Regions from separate parts of the Monashia sp. HAY1-2A genome, predicted to be linked through region 4. Evidence: predicted binding sites of a transcription regulator. Region 4 holds the regulator's gene; each other region holds the start of a gene.

Region 1 (3,203 bases), on a different contig from region 4:
GAGGTCTCCGAGTTCCGCCTCTCCGGCGACCTGTCCTCGGGACGGCTGCTGCGCACGGTGACGAGCGACAGCTTCGAGATCCCGACGACCGTCGCGCGGTTCGGTGACCGGCTCGCGGTCGTCAACGCGAAGTTCGACACCGGGTTCCCACCCACGGCGAGCACGTACGACGTCGTCGTCGTCGACCGCTGAGGCCCACCCCACCCGGCGCTCCGCTCCCGAGCTGCGCGCCTGTGGTGCGCCGTCGTCAGGACCGGGTGGGGGCGTCGACCGCGCCGCCGTACCGCCGGTCGCGGGCGACGTACTCCTCGACGGCGGCCCACAGGTCGCGGCGGTCGTAGTCGGGCCACAGCCGGTTCTGGAACACCATCTCGGCGTACGCCGACTGCCACAGGAGGAAGTTGCTCGTGCGCTGCTCACCCGAGGAGCGCACGAACAGGTCGACGTCGGGCATCGTCGGCTCGTCGAGGTACCTCTTGATCGTCCTCTCGTCGACCGAGCCGGGCCGGAGGCGACCGTCCTTGACGTCGTGGGCGATCCGCTGGACGGCGTCGGCGATCTCGGCGCGACCGCCGTAGTTGACGCAGAAGTAGAGAGTCAGCCCGGTGTTGTGCTGCGTCAGCTCCTGGGCGACCTCGAGCTCCTTGATCACCGAGCGCCACAGTCGCGGCGCGCGCCCGACCCACCGCATCCGCACGCCCCACTCGTGCAGCTGGTCGCGGCGGCGGCGGATGACGTCGCGGTTGAAGCCCATGAGGAAGCGCACCTCCTCGGGCGACCGGCGCCAGTTCTCCGTCGAGAAGGCGTACGCCGACAGGTGGGTGACCCCGACCTCGATGGCGCCCGCGACGACGTCGAGCAGCGACGCCTCTCCCGCCTCGTGGCCCTTGGTGCGCGGCAGCCCACGCTGGTTGGCCCACCGGCCGTTGCCGTCCATGACGATCGCGACGTGTCCGGGCAGCGCACCGGCCGGGATGACCGGGGCGGTGGCTCCCGACGGGTGCGGGAAGGGCCGGGCGTACGGGGTGGCGGCGGGCATGGCTCTCCGGTCGGTGGGAGGTGCGGTGGACGGATCGGCTTCGGGCTCAGGCGCGCTCGACGAGCCGTAGGGAGCGTAGCCCCCGCTCGATGTGCCACTGGAGGAACGCCGACACCATGCCGTTGCCCTGCCGGCGGTGGCGCGGGTCGCTCTCGTCGGCGAGGTCCCAGTCGCCCGAGAGCAGGGCAGCGAGCAGCTCGAACGTCTCCGGCGCGGGCGCCGTCGAGCCGGGCGGCCGGCACGAGGAGCACACCGCCCCACCCGCCTGGACGTTGAAGGCGCGGTGCGGTCCGTCGGCGCCGCAGCGCGCACAGTCGACGAAGCTCGGCGCCCAACCGGCGACGGCGAGGGAGCGCAGCAGGTACGCGTCGAGGACGAGGCCGGGGTCGTGGGTGCGCTCGGCGAGGGAGCGCAGCGCCCCGGCGAGGAGGAGGTACTGCTGGGTCTGCGGCTCGTGCTCCTCGGTCAGCTGCAGCGCCGTCTCGAGCATCGACGTCGCGCACGTGTAGGCCGTGTAGTCGCGGGCGATCGCGTCGCCGTACGGCGCGAGGGTCTCGACCTGGGTCACGGTGTCGAGGTTGCGCCCCTCGTAGCACTGGACGTCGACGACCATGCCCGGTTCGAGACGTGAGCCGAACCGGGACTTCGTCCGCCGGACGCCCTTGGCGACGGCTCGCACGCGCCCGCGGGTGCGGGTCAGCATCGTGATGATGCGGTCGGCCTCGCCCAGCTTGTGCGTGCGCAGGACGATCGCCTCGTCGCGGTAGAGGGGCATGGGTCCATTCTCCCTCGCGGGCGGCGTCACGACGCGCGCACGCGCCGCAGGCTCCCACGCCACCGCGCCGGCGCCCGGGAGGACCGCTGCACCGGCCATCGAGATCCGTGCGTTGTCTCGAACACGTGTTCGACCTGGTGCGTTACAGTGGCGGCATGGACCTCACCCTTCAGGGGTCGCTGCTCGACCTCACCGACGAGATGACGCTGCGCGACGTCGGCACCGGCCTGCGCCGCCACGCCCTGGCCCACGGGGCGTGGGTGGACGTGCGGCCGGGCTGGCTGGCGGCGGGCGACGCGCTGCTCTCGGCCCTCCTGCACGACGTGCCCTGGCACGCCGAGCGGCGGCAGATGTACGACAACGTCGTGGACGTCCCGCGGCTCACGAAGTTCTACGCGGCCGGAGAACGCCTCCCGCACCCCCTGCTCGACCAGGCCCGCGACGCACTGAGCGCGCACTACGCGAGCGAGCTGGGCGAGCCGTTCGTCACGGCGGGGCTGTGCCTGTACCGCGACGGTCACGACAGCGTCGCCTGGCACGGTGACCGCATCGGGCGCTCCAGAGACAGCGACACGATGGTCGCGATCCTGTCGCTCGGGTCGCCGAGGGTGCTCGCCCTGCGCCCGCGCGACGGTGGTGCGATCCCCGGCACGACGCAGAAGAGCTTGCGCTACCCCCTGGGCCATGGTGACCTCGTGGTGATGGGCGGCTCCTGCCAGCGCACGTGGGACCATGCGGTCCCGAAGACGTCCGAGCCGATGGGGCCCCGCATCTCCGTCCAGTTCCGCGTCGCGGGAGTCCGCTGACCGCTCGCACGACCAAGGAGTCCGCATGCCCTCTGCCCCATCGGGTGCAGACCTTCCCTTCCTCGACCACCTCGCCGCCGAGTCGGCCCGTTTCCGCGAGGTCCTCGCCGGCGTACCGGCCGGGACCACCGTGCCGACGTGCCCGGACTGGGACGCCGACGACCTGCTGTGGCACCTCGCCGACGTCCAGTGGTTCTGGGGTGAGATCGCCGAGAACCGCCTGACGACGGCCGAGCAGGTCGAGGCGCACGGCGACGCGCGGCCGCCGCGACCGGAGGGTCGTGCCGCCCTCCTCGAGGCCTTCGACACGTCGAGCGGCCGGCTGCACGAGCAGCTCTCGCAGCTCCCACCCGACACCGAGCTGTGGATGTGGGCCGACGAGCACACCGCCGGCTACATCCGCCGCAGGCAGGCCCACGAGGCCCTCGTGCACCGCCTCGACGCCGAGGCCACCGCGGGCATCGCCCCGGAGGACCGCGCCGCGATCGACGCCCGGCTCGCGGCCGACGGCGTCGACGAGGCCCTTCGCATCATGCGCGGCTACGAGCCCGAGCCCGGGCTCGAGCACGCGCCGCTCGGGGCG
Region 2 (3,203 bases), on a different contig from region 4:
AGGAGGCCGACGGCATCGGCGACGCGGCGTCGCTCGACGCGGACGACGTCAAGCGCGACGAGGCGCTGCGCGAGCTGTACGACGGGCAGCGCAAGGGCGGGCTCGGCGCGTCCGCGCCCCGGGTGGCGCGGTGGCTCGGCGACATCCGGGGCTACTTCCCGTCCTCGGTCGTGCAGGTCATGCAGGCCGACGCGATGGACCGGCTCGGCCTGACCCAGCTGCTCCTCGAGCCGGAGCTCATGGAGGCCGTCCAGCCCGACGTCAACCTCGTCTCGACGCTCGTCGGCCTGGGTCGCGTCATCCCCGAGCGGTCCCGCGCCACCGCCCGGGGCGTCGTGCGCACCGTCACCGACCAGCTCGAGGAGCGGCTGAGGCAGCGGACCGTCGAGGCCGTCACCGGGGCGCTGAACCGCGCGGCCCGCACCCGCCGCCCGCGGCACTCCGACATCGACTGGAACCGCACCATCGCGGCCAACCTGCGGCACTACCAGCCCGACCTGCGGACCGTCGTGCCCGAGCGGCTCGTCGGGTACGCGCGCCGGGCCCACCGCGTCGAGCGCCAGGTCATCCTCTGCATCGACCAGTCCGGGTCGATGGCCGAGTCGGTCGTGTACGCGAGCGTCTTCGGGGCGGTGCTCGCCTCGCTGCGGTCGGTCGAGACGAGGCTCGTCGTCTTCGACACCCAGGTCGTCGACCTGACCGACGAGCTCGACGACCCCGTCGACGTCCTCTTCGGCGTGCAGCTCGGTGGCGGCACCGACATCAACCGGGCCCTGGCGTACTGCGAGTCGCTCATCGAGCAGCCCGCCGACACGATCCTCGTGCTCATCAGCGACCTCTACGAGGGCGGCATCGCCGAGGAGATGGTGCGGCGGGCGTCCTCGGTCGTCGCCTCCGGTGCGACGATGGTCGCCCTGCTCGCGCTCAGCGACTCGGGCAGCCCGAGCTACGACGCGGAGCACGCGGCCGCGCTGGCGGCCGTCGGCGTCCCGGCGTTCGCGTGCACCCCCGACCGCTTCCCCGACCTCATGGCGACCGCGATCGAGAAGCGCGACATCACGGCATGGGCCGCCGCCAACGACATCGTCACCACCCACGAGCCCGACCCGCCCGTCTGAGCCCGCCCACGGGCGTCGGACGCCGAGTCAGGCGCCGGGAAGGGCGGCCACGGCCTCGATCTCGACGAGCTGGTCGGCGTAGCCGAGCACGGTGACGCCGTGCAGGGTGCTCGGCACCTCGTGCTCGCCGAACGCGTCGTGGACGACCGTCCAGGCGGTGACGAGGTCCTCGCGCACAGTCGTCGCCACGAGGACACGCGTGTAGACGACGTCGACCAGACGGGCGCCGGACTCGGCGAGGGCTGTGACGAGGTTGTCGATGCACTGCCGTGCCTGGGCCGCGATGTCGCCGGGCGCCACCGTGGCCCCGTCGGCGTCGAGGGGACAGGCCCCTGCCGTGAAGACGAGGCGAGCGGGCCCGTTCGTCGTCGACGCGTACGCGTAGGGCGCGGTGTCGGTGAGCGCGGTCGACCGGACGAGCCGGACGACGCTGTCGGGTGCCGTCATGGCTCCGACGGTAGCGGCCTCGCGCGGACGAACCGGACCTGACGGCCGGGGCCTCGGCAGCCGTCCCGTCGTTCCGGACGACGACCATCACCGGCCCGCGGAGGCCCGGGCACGTTCGGCCCCACGACGCATCGGGTGATCGTGGTCGTCATCCGTGACGCCGTCCGTCGACGCCATCGCCACGAGAAGCTACTGAGGCAACGGGTGCTGGGACCGTCGTCAGGTCGACGGCGCCGCGTCGCGCGCGACCTCATCGCTGTGGAGAAGTCTGGGCCGCCGCTTCGAACACTTGGACGATTGGGGCATGGCGACGGCGGCGATCGAGGCGGGCTGGGAGCTCGTCGCGGCCCTCGCCGCCGACCTCCACGACGCGCACGGGCGCCTCGTCCGGCTCGTCGAGCACGCCCTGACCGAGGGGTCCTGGCAGGCCTCCAGCATCCGCTCGCCCGAGCACTGGCTCATGGTGCGGGCGGGCCTCTCGCGCGGCCAGGCGCGGGCGATCGTGCTGATCGCGCGCCGGGCCGGCGAGCTGCCACTGACCTCGGCTGCCCTGCACGACGGTCGGCTCTCGCTCGACCAGGCGGCCGTGGTGGCGCGGCACACCCCGCCCGAGTTCGACGCGACGGTTGCGGAGTTCGCCACGCACGCGACGGTCACCCCGCTGCACCGCACCGTCAGCCGCTACGACTTCACGCTCGAGCCGGAGACGTTCGACACCGAGGGCGAGATCCAGCCCTCCGAGCAGGCCGAGTCCCGTCGGGCACCGGTCGCGCCGCCGTCGCTGTCCATGGGCACCGATGAAGAGGGCCGGTTCCGGCTGCGCTACGACGCCCCACCGGAGATCGGGGCCCTCGTCGAGGCAGCGCTGCGCGAGGCCCGAGACCATCTCTTCCACACCGCCGGGTCGAGCGAGGACAGCACTCCGGCTCTCCTCGTCGACGAGGCCGCCGGTGGACACCCCGGCGTCACGTGGGCCGACGCGCTCACCCTCATGGCCGAGCGGTCACTGGAAGGTGGCGCGACGCCGGGGCGACGCTCGCGCTACCGCGTCCACGTCTTCCTCGACACCGACGGGGGTTGGCTCACCGGCACGCCGCGCCTGCCCCGAGGCGTCGTGGACGGGCTCACGTGCGACGGCAACCTGACACCGGTGTGGACGACCGAGGGCCGCCCCATCAACGTCGGGCGCAGTCAGCGGGTGGTGCCCCACCGCACCAAGGTCCTCGTGGACGACCGTGACCGCGGCTGCCGCTTTCCGGGCTGCGGCGCGACCGCCTTCGTCGAGGTCCACCACCTGGTCCACTGGCGCGACGGCGGTGCCACCGACCTGGCGAACCTCCTGTCGCTGTGCCCCTTCCACCACGACGCGCACCACCGCGGCGAGTTCACCGTCGTGGGCGACCCTGCTGCCCCCGAGGACCTGGAGTTCACGACGCGGCTCGGGCGCCCCATCGGCCCGATGCGCCGCACCTCCCATACCGGGAGCCGGGCCGAGCCGACCGGTTCAGGTGGTCAGGCTCGTCCGGTCCTCTCGACCGGGCCGTCGGTCCGACCCGGTGCGCGACCGGACTGCGGTGCACCGCCGGGCCGGCCACGTCCACGGCTCGGTCGCCGCTACGCCGCGCCCACGGGCGGCGT
Region 3 (3,203 bases), on a different contig from region 4:
ACGCGTCCGGCAACCAGCGCCCGGCGACGCTCAGGGGCGATGCGACGCGCACGACCGACGCGCTCCGGCTCGGCGGCACCGACGGCTACGTCGACCTGCCCGACAACCTCCTCGCCGGACTCGACGCCGTCACGGTGTCGACCCAGGTGTGGATCGACCCCAGCCAGCCGACGCCGTACTTCCTCTGGGGCCTCGGCAACACGCTGAACGGGTCCGGCACCGGGTACCTCTTCGCCACGGGCGACGCCTACCGCACGGCCATCGCTCCGGGGAACTGGTCGACGGAGCAGAACACGACGTCCGGACGCGACCTGCCGCGCGGTTCGTGGCACACCCTGACCTACACGCTCGCCGGCGGCACCGCGGTGCTCTACCTCGACGGGGCGCAGGTCGCCCGAACCACGAACGTCACGGTGACGCCGGGGCAGCTCGGGGACGGCGTGACGACGGCCGGCTACGTGGGTCGGTCCCTGTACTCGGGCGACCGCTACCTCAAGGGCCGGGTCCGGTCGTTCACCCTGTGGAACCGCGGCCTCTCGGCCGAGGAGGTGCTCGGGCTGCCGGGCAACGAGACCGCGATCGGGTCGGTGACGCTCGACGCGCTCAGGGTGCCGGCCATCATCGACTCCACCGCGGGCACCGTCACGCTGCCGGTGAAGCCGGGCGCCGACGTCCGCCACCTCGCGCCGACGTTCGGCGTGCCCGTCGAGGCGCGGGTGACGCCCGGCAACGGCTCCACCCAGGACTTCTCGACGCCCGTGACCTACACGGTGACCGGGGCCGACGGGACGACGCGGGCGTGGAAGGTCAGCGCGGTGGTCATGAACAGCCCGGTCCTGCCCGGCTACAACGCCGACCCGAACATCGTCCGGTTCGGGGAAACGTACTGGATCTACGCGACGACGGACGGCTTCGAGGGCTGGTCGAGCACGACGTTCACGACGTGGTCGAGCACGGACCTCGTCCACTGGACCGCGCACCCGGTCATCCTCGACCTCGGGCCGGACGTCACGTGGGCCGACGGCCGGGCCTGGGCACCGGCGGCGCTCGAGAAGGACGGCCGGTACTACCTCTACTTCTGTGCGGACGCGAAGATCGGTGTGGCCGTTGCGGACTCGCCCGCCGGGCCCTTCCGGGACGCCATCGGCAAGCCGCTCGTCGCGTCGAACCCGAACGGCGGCCAGGCCATCGACCCGGCGGTCTTCACCGACGACGACGGCCAGAGCTACCTCTACTGGGGCAACGGCAACGCGTACGTCGTGCCCCTGAACGCCGACCTGACCTCGTACGACCCGGCCAGGGTGGTCCGGCTCACCGGGCTCACCGACTTCCGCGAGGGCCTGTTCATGCACAAGCGGAACGGCACGTACTACCTGTCGTGGTCGATCGATGACACGCGCAGCGAGAACTACCGGGTCGGCTACGCGACGATGACGAGCCCCCTCGGGGCGGGCCTGGTCAACCGCGGGGTCATCCTGTCGAAGGACCCGTCGCTCGGCATCCTCGGCACCGGCCACCACTCGGTGGTCCAGGTGCCCGGCACCGACGACTGGTACATCGCCTACCACCGGTTCGCGATCCCCGGCGGCGACGGCATGCACCGCGAGGTGACCATCGACCGGCTCCGCTACAACCCGGACGGCACGATCGCCCCCGTCGTGCCGACCCTCGGGAGCGTCCCACCGCTGCGCTGACGGTGGTGACGTGACCCCACCGGTCGGCCCGCCTCCCCTCCAGCGGGCCGACCGAGTGGCCAGTGACATGCTGCGCCGGCCCGGCGGCGTGTCCCGGAACGGCGTCGTGCCGCCGCCGGGACACGGGGCATGTCGGACTCAGCTGAGCCACACCCTTTCGCGAGTACGACTGTGGGCGAACTCGCCCGTGGGCAACGGAGTTTCTCGTTCGAACACCTGTACGATAAACGTATGTCGCAGGCGGTGATCGAGCAGGACTGGGACCTCGTCGCGTCCCTGGCCGCCGACCTGCACGACGCCCACGCGCGCCTCGTCGAGGCCGTCGCCGCCGCGCTGGTCGAGGGGTGCTGGCAGGCGGCCGGGATCCGCTCTCCGGAGCACTGGCTCGTCGTGCGGGCCGGGCTCTCGCGCGGGCAGGCCGCCGCGGTCGTGCTGCTGGCCCGGCGGGCGGCCGAGCTGCCGGCCACCACCGCCTTGCTGCGCGAGGGCCGGATCAGCCTGGACCAGGCCGCGGTGGTGGCCCGGCACACCCCGGCCGCCTTCGACGAGACGGTCGCCGAGTTCGCCCGGCACGCGACGGTCCCGCAGCTGCAACGCACCGTCACCCGCTACGACTTCACCCTCGAACCTCGCCTCCTCGACGACGACGGCAACCTCCTGCCCGCCGAACGACCCACCGGTCCCGACGCCGGCGCCGAGCACGAGGCCGGGCCCGCGCGGCCGCAGCTCGTCGCCCCGGCGTCGTTGAGCATGGGAACCGGCCCCGACGGCCGGTTCCGGCTGCGGTACGAGGCGCCCGCCGAGGTCGGCGCGCTCGTGCGGGCCGCGCTCGCCGAGGCCAGGGACCACCTCTTCCGCGCCACCGGGCAGGACCCGGACCGGCACGAGGTCATCGAGGAGGTCATCGAGGGCGACCCGGCCGCCCATCCCGGCCCGCACCGGGTCACCTGGGCCGACGCGCTCGTCCTGCTCGCGACCCGCTCCCTCGAGTCCGGAACCGCCCCCACGCGCGCCCGACGCGCCCGCTACCGGGTCCAGGTCCACCTGGACACCGACGGCGGCTGGCTCACCGGCACCCCGCGCCTGCCCCGCCACATCGCCGACGGGCTCACGTGCGACGGCACCCTGACCCCGGTCTGGCAGACCGAGGGGCGCCCGGTCAACGTCGGCCGCAGCCAGCGGGTCGTGCCGCACCGGACCCGGGTCCTCGTGCTGGACCGCGACCGCGGCTGCCGCTTCCCCGGTTGCCGGGCCAGCACCGACATCCACCTCGAGGTCCACCACCTCACCCACTGGCGCGACGGTGGGCCCACCGACCTGGCCAACCTGCTGTGCCTGTGCACCTTCCACCACGACGGCCACCACCGCGGCGAGTACACCATCACCGGCGACCCCACCAAGGCGGACGGGCTCGACTTCGCCAGCCGGTACGGGCTGGCGATCGGGCCGCCGGCCCGGCCACCCCGAGCCGACCGACGACCCGCCACGCACCACAGGCCAACCGAACCC
Region 4 (3,203 bases):
GCCGCGAGGCGGGCGAGGCCGGCGACGAGGGTCACCTGCCGTTCGGCGGCCGCGCTCGACGCCGGTCCCGACCACGTCGAGCCCCGGCGATGCAGCAGGTCCGCCACGACGGCCTGGACCTCGAGGCGGCTCTGCGTGAGACGGCGGGCGGCGAGCTCGAGGGCACCGGGACGAGCCGTCCGCACGCGAGCGACGTCGAACGTCGTCACGGCGCACCGTCACCGGACGGGTTCGTGAACGCCCGGGCGGCGGCATGCTCGACGCCGGAGTACAGCCTCGAGGCCTCCTGGAGGGCCGACCCGAGGCCGAGCAGCTCCACACGGGCCTCACGAAGCCGTTCTCGCCAGGCGAGCGAGATCCGGGAGACGGATGCGGCGAGCATGCCGCCGGCGAGCGCCACCCCGACCGGCTCGACCGCGAGATCCGGCCTCACCACGGTCAGGCGCGCGAGCGCCCAGTCTGCCGTCGCGGCCGCGTCGTCGACCGTGCCCGTGTCCACCTCGTACCGCATGCGCTCCCCTTCCCGAGATCCCCACGGTAGGAAGGACATCGCTCGCGGGCAGAGGTGCATCCACAGGCCCGGGGACCGGCGCCCAGCGTCCATGCCTCATCCACAGGGCGGCCGAAGCCGGACACAGCAGGACGCCGCACCCGAAGGGGTGCGGCGTCCGGGCCACCAGACGGGGTCGAAGCGCCTGGAGGGCCAGCCGCTGAAGGTGGAGCCAACGCGGCGGTCGGGGGACGTGCCGGGAGGCGGCACGAACGGCGACGTCAGGGAGCCGGGATGACGAGCCGCTGGCCCGTGTGGATCATCGACGTCGAGAGGGAGTTGGCCAGCTGCAGCTCGACGACCCCCTCGCGCACCGGAAGGCCCGGGAGCTCACGAGCCGCGATGCCCGACAGGGTCTGACCCGACTCGACCGTGATCGTGCGCGGTGCACCCGTGGCCGAGGCGAGCTGACTGGCGAGGCCGATCCCGAGGGCGAGGACCACGGCGCCGACGAAGAGCGTCACGACGAGGCGGCCGAACCGCGTCAGGCGCATCCGCGGGCGGGCGGCACGGGCGGCCCGCACGGCGGCGCGTCCGGTGGGAACGAGGACGAGCTGCGGCCGCGAGACGAAGTCGGACTCCCCGACCCCCGTCTCCCGCTGCCGGCGAACGGCTTCGATGGCGACCACGCTCATGCTGACCTCCCCTTGCTGCTGACTTGCGAACATGTGTTCGATAGAACGCCTGTACGAGTTGTAGCACGTCTGATCGATGAAGTCGAGACATGCTTCGAACAGGTGTTTGGCAACTGTGTTCGAACCCCGTACGCTTTCCTCACACCACCAACCACACCAGTCACCACTGACACTGGCCTCGCGAGCGCCGGGACCGGGGTGCCTGGGGCCGCCGACGAAGGGGACACCATGGGCGTGACCGAGCTTCCCGACCGCGACAAGGGCGATGGGCTGACGATGCGCCAGCGGCGCGTGCTCGAGGTGATCCGCAACTCCGTCGACCGACGCGGCTACCCGCCGAGCATGCGCGAGATCGGTGAGGCCGTCGGGCTCGCCAGCCCGTCGAGCGTCAGCCACCAGCTCGCCGCCCTCGAGCGCAAGGGCTACCTGCGTCGGGACCCCAACCGTCCGCGCGCCCTCGAGGTCGTCTCCCCCGACGCCGGAGACGCGACGGGGCGCCGCGGGCGCGCCGCAGCGTCCGACCAGCACGACGTCGAGACCGACTCCGGTGACACGCGCCCCGAGGCGTCGTACGTGCCCGTCCTCGGCAAGATCGCCGCCGGGGTGCCCATCACCGCCGAGGAGGTCGTCGAGGACGTCTTCCCGCTGCCCCGCCAGGTCGTCGGCGAGGGGCAGCTCTTCCTGCTCAAGGTCCAGGGCGACTCGATGGTCGACGCCGCGATCTGCGATGGCGACTGGGTGGTCGTGCGCCAGCAGCCGACTGCCGAGAACGGCGACATCGTCGCGGCGATGCTCGACAACGAGGCCACGGTGAAGACCTTCAAGCGCAAGGACGGTCACGTGTGGTTGCTGCCTCACAACGAGGCCTACGACCCGATCGACGGCGACGATGCGACGATCCTCGGAAAGGTGACCGCAGTCCTGCGTCGCGTCTGAGCAGCCCCCACCGCGGCCACATCACGGGCGCGTCGCGGATCATCTGCGGCGCGCCGTGAGGTATCCGCACCCTGGACTCGCCACTCTGGGAGCACAGTGCCTGAGGAGGACGCCATGCCCGACCGGCCCGACCGCGACGTCGTCTTCACGTATCGCTATCTGCGGGGCGGCATGGTGGCGCTGCTGCTCATGCTGCTGCTGTCCGTCGTGCTCCAGTGGTGGTGGGGCACGAACCGGTCGTGCTGGCTGGGCTCGATCAGCGCCTACTACTTCACCCCTGCGCGCACGGTCTTCGTCGGCAGCCTCTGCGCGCTCGGCGCCGCCCTCGTCGTCTACAAGGGCCACTCGTCGGAGGAGGACGTGCTCCTCAACTTCTCCGGCTTCATGGCGTTCGTGGTCGCCATGGTGCCCACCGTCCCGGACGATCGCTGCAGTGTTGCAGGCGCGCCCAACCCGTTCGCCCTGCCCACGACGGCCATCTCCGACGCGGTCGACAACAGCGTGTGGTCCCTGGTCGCCGTGGGTCTCCTCGCCCTCGTCGTGACGGCATGGCTGCGACGCGCCGAGCTCAGGGACCCCGCACGCCGACCACCGGTGCGCACCCTGCTCGTCACCGCGGCGTGCAGTGCCGTGGTCGTGTTCGAGCTCGTGCTCTTCCTCGCGCTGCCCGACCGTTTCGTGGCCCTGAGCCACGGCATCGCCGCCGCGACGATGGTGGCCGGCGTCATCGCCGTCATGGTCCTCAGCGCCTTCCGGGTCGAGGACCGACACACCTCGACCCAAGAAGCGGCGGGGTACAAGAGGTGGTACCTCGTCATCGCCGGGACCCTGGCTGCGCTGCTGGCCCTCACGGTGCTCGCACACCTGACGCTGCACGGCTTCGACCACGTGATCCTGATCTGCGAAGTCATCATCATCGTCCTGTTCTGCGCCTACTGGATCCTCCAGACCAAGGAGCTGTGGAACCTGCGCGACAGCACGGACCTCGAGGCTCGTAGGGCCGCCGCCATCGCGGAGTGACGGCCCGGTGGTTCGCCACCGCCGGTCGTCGGACGATCAGTTGCGGACGAGGACGCTCCGCG

What was found. The regulator LexA, encoded in region 4, represses DNA repair genes until DNA is damaged. The targets are predictions, from matches to a motif close to TCGAACANNTGTTCGA.
Region 1: a site for LexA is predicted at 1,932-1,947, ahead of ACPYOM_RS10995 (alpha-ketoglutarate-dependent dioxygenase AlkB). Genes of this name have one in related genera too.
Region 2: a site for LexA is predicted at 1,847-1,862, ahead of ACPYOM_RS14565 (HNH endonuclease signature motif containing protein). Genes of this name have one in related genera too.
Region 3: a site for LexA is predicted at 1,903-1,918, ahead of ACPYOM_RS10300 (HNH endonuclease signature motif containing protein). Genes of this name have one in related genera too.

Annotation. Positions count from the first base shown of each region.
Region 1 covers NZ_JBNDHY010000061.1:15,081-18,283, reverse strand. Annotated here, with positions in the region: gene ACPYOM_RS11010 (SMP-30/gluconolactonase/LRE family protein) at 1-192, shown strand, start outside; gene ACPYOM_RS11005 (isoprenyl transferase) at 248-1,039, opposite strand; gene recO (DNA repair protein RecO) at 1,086-1,814, opposite strand; gene ACPYOM_RS10995 (alpha-ketoglutarate-dependent dioxygenase AlkB) at 1,970-2,620, shown strand; gene ACPYOM_RS10990 (maleylpyruvate isomerase family mycothiol-dependent enzyme) at 2,646-3,203, shown strand, end outside.
Region 2 covers NZ_JBNDHY010000097.1:1,604-4,806, reverse strand. Annotated here, with positions in the region: gene ACPYOM_RS14575 (VWA domain-containing protein) at 1-1,118, shown strand, start outside; gene ACPYOM_RS14570 (RidA family protein) at 1,146-1,565, opposite strand; gene ACPYOM_RS14565 (HNH endonuclease signature motif containing protein) at 1,870-3,203, shown strand, end outside.
Region 3 covers NZ_JBNDHY010000055.1:11,391-14,593, reverse strand. Annotated here, with positions in the region: gene ACPYOM_RS10305 (family 43 glycosylhydrolase) at 1-1,694, shown strand, start outside; gene ACPYOM_RS10300 (HNH endonuclease signature motif containing protein) at 1,926-3,203, shown strand, end outside.
Region 4 covers NZ_JBNDHY010000015.1:36,460-39,662, reverse strand. Annotated here, with positions in the region: gene ACPYOM_RS03955 (alpha/beta hydrolase) at 1-209, opposite strand, end outside; gene ACPYOM_RS03950 (hypothetical protein) at 206-511, opposite strand; gene ACPYOM_RS03945 (LysM peptidoglycan-binding domain-containing protein) at 772-1,185, opposite strand; gene lexA (transcriptional repressor LexA) at 1,414-2,121, shown strand; gene ACPYOM_RS03935 (hypothetical protein) at 2,236-3,141, shown strand; gene ACPYOM_RS03930 (PKD domain-containing protein) at 3,178-3,203, opposite strand, start outside.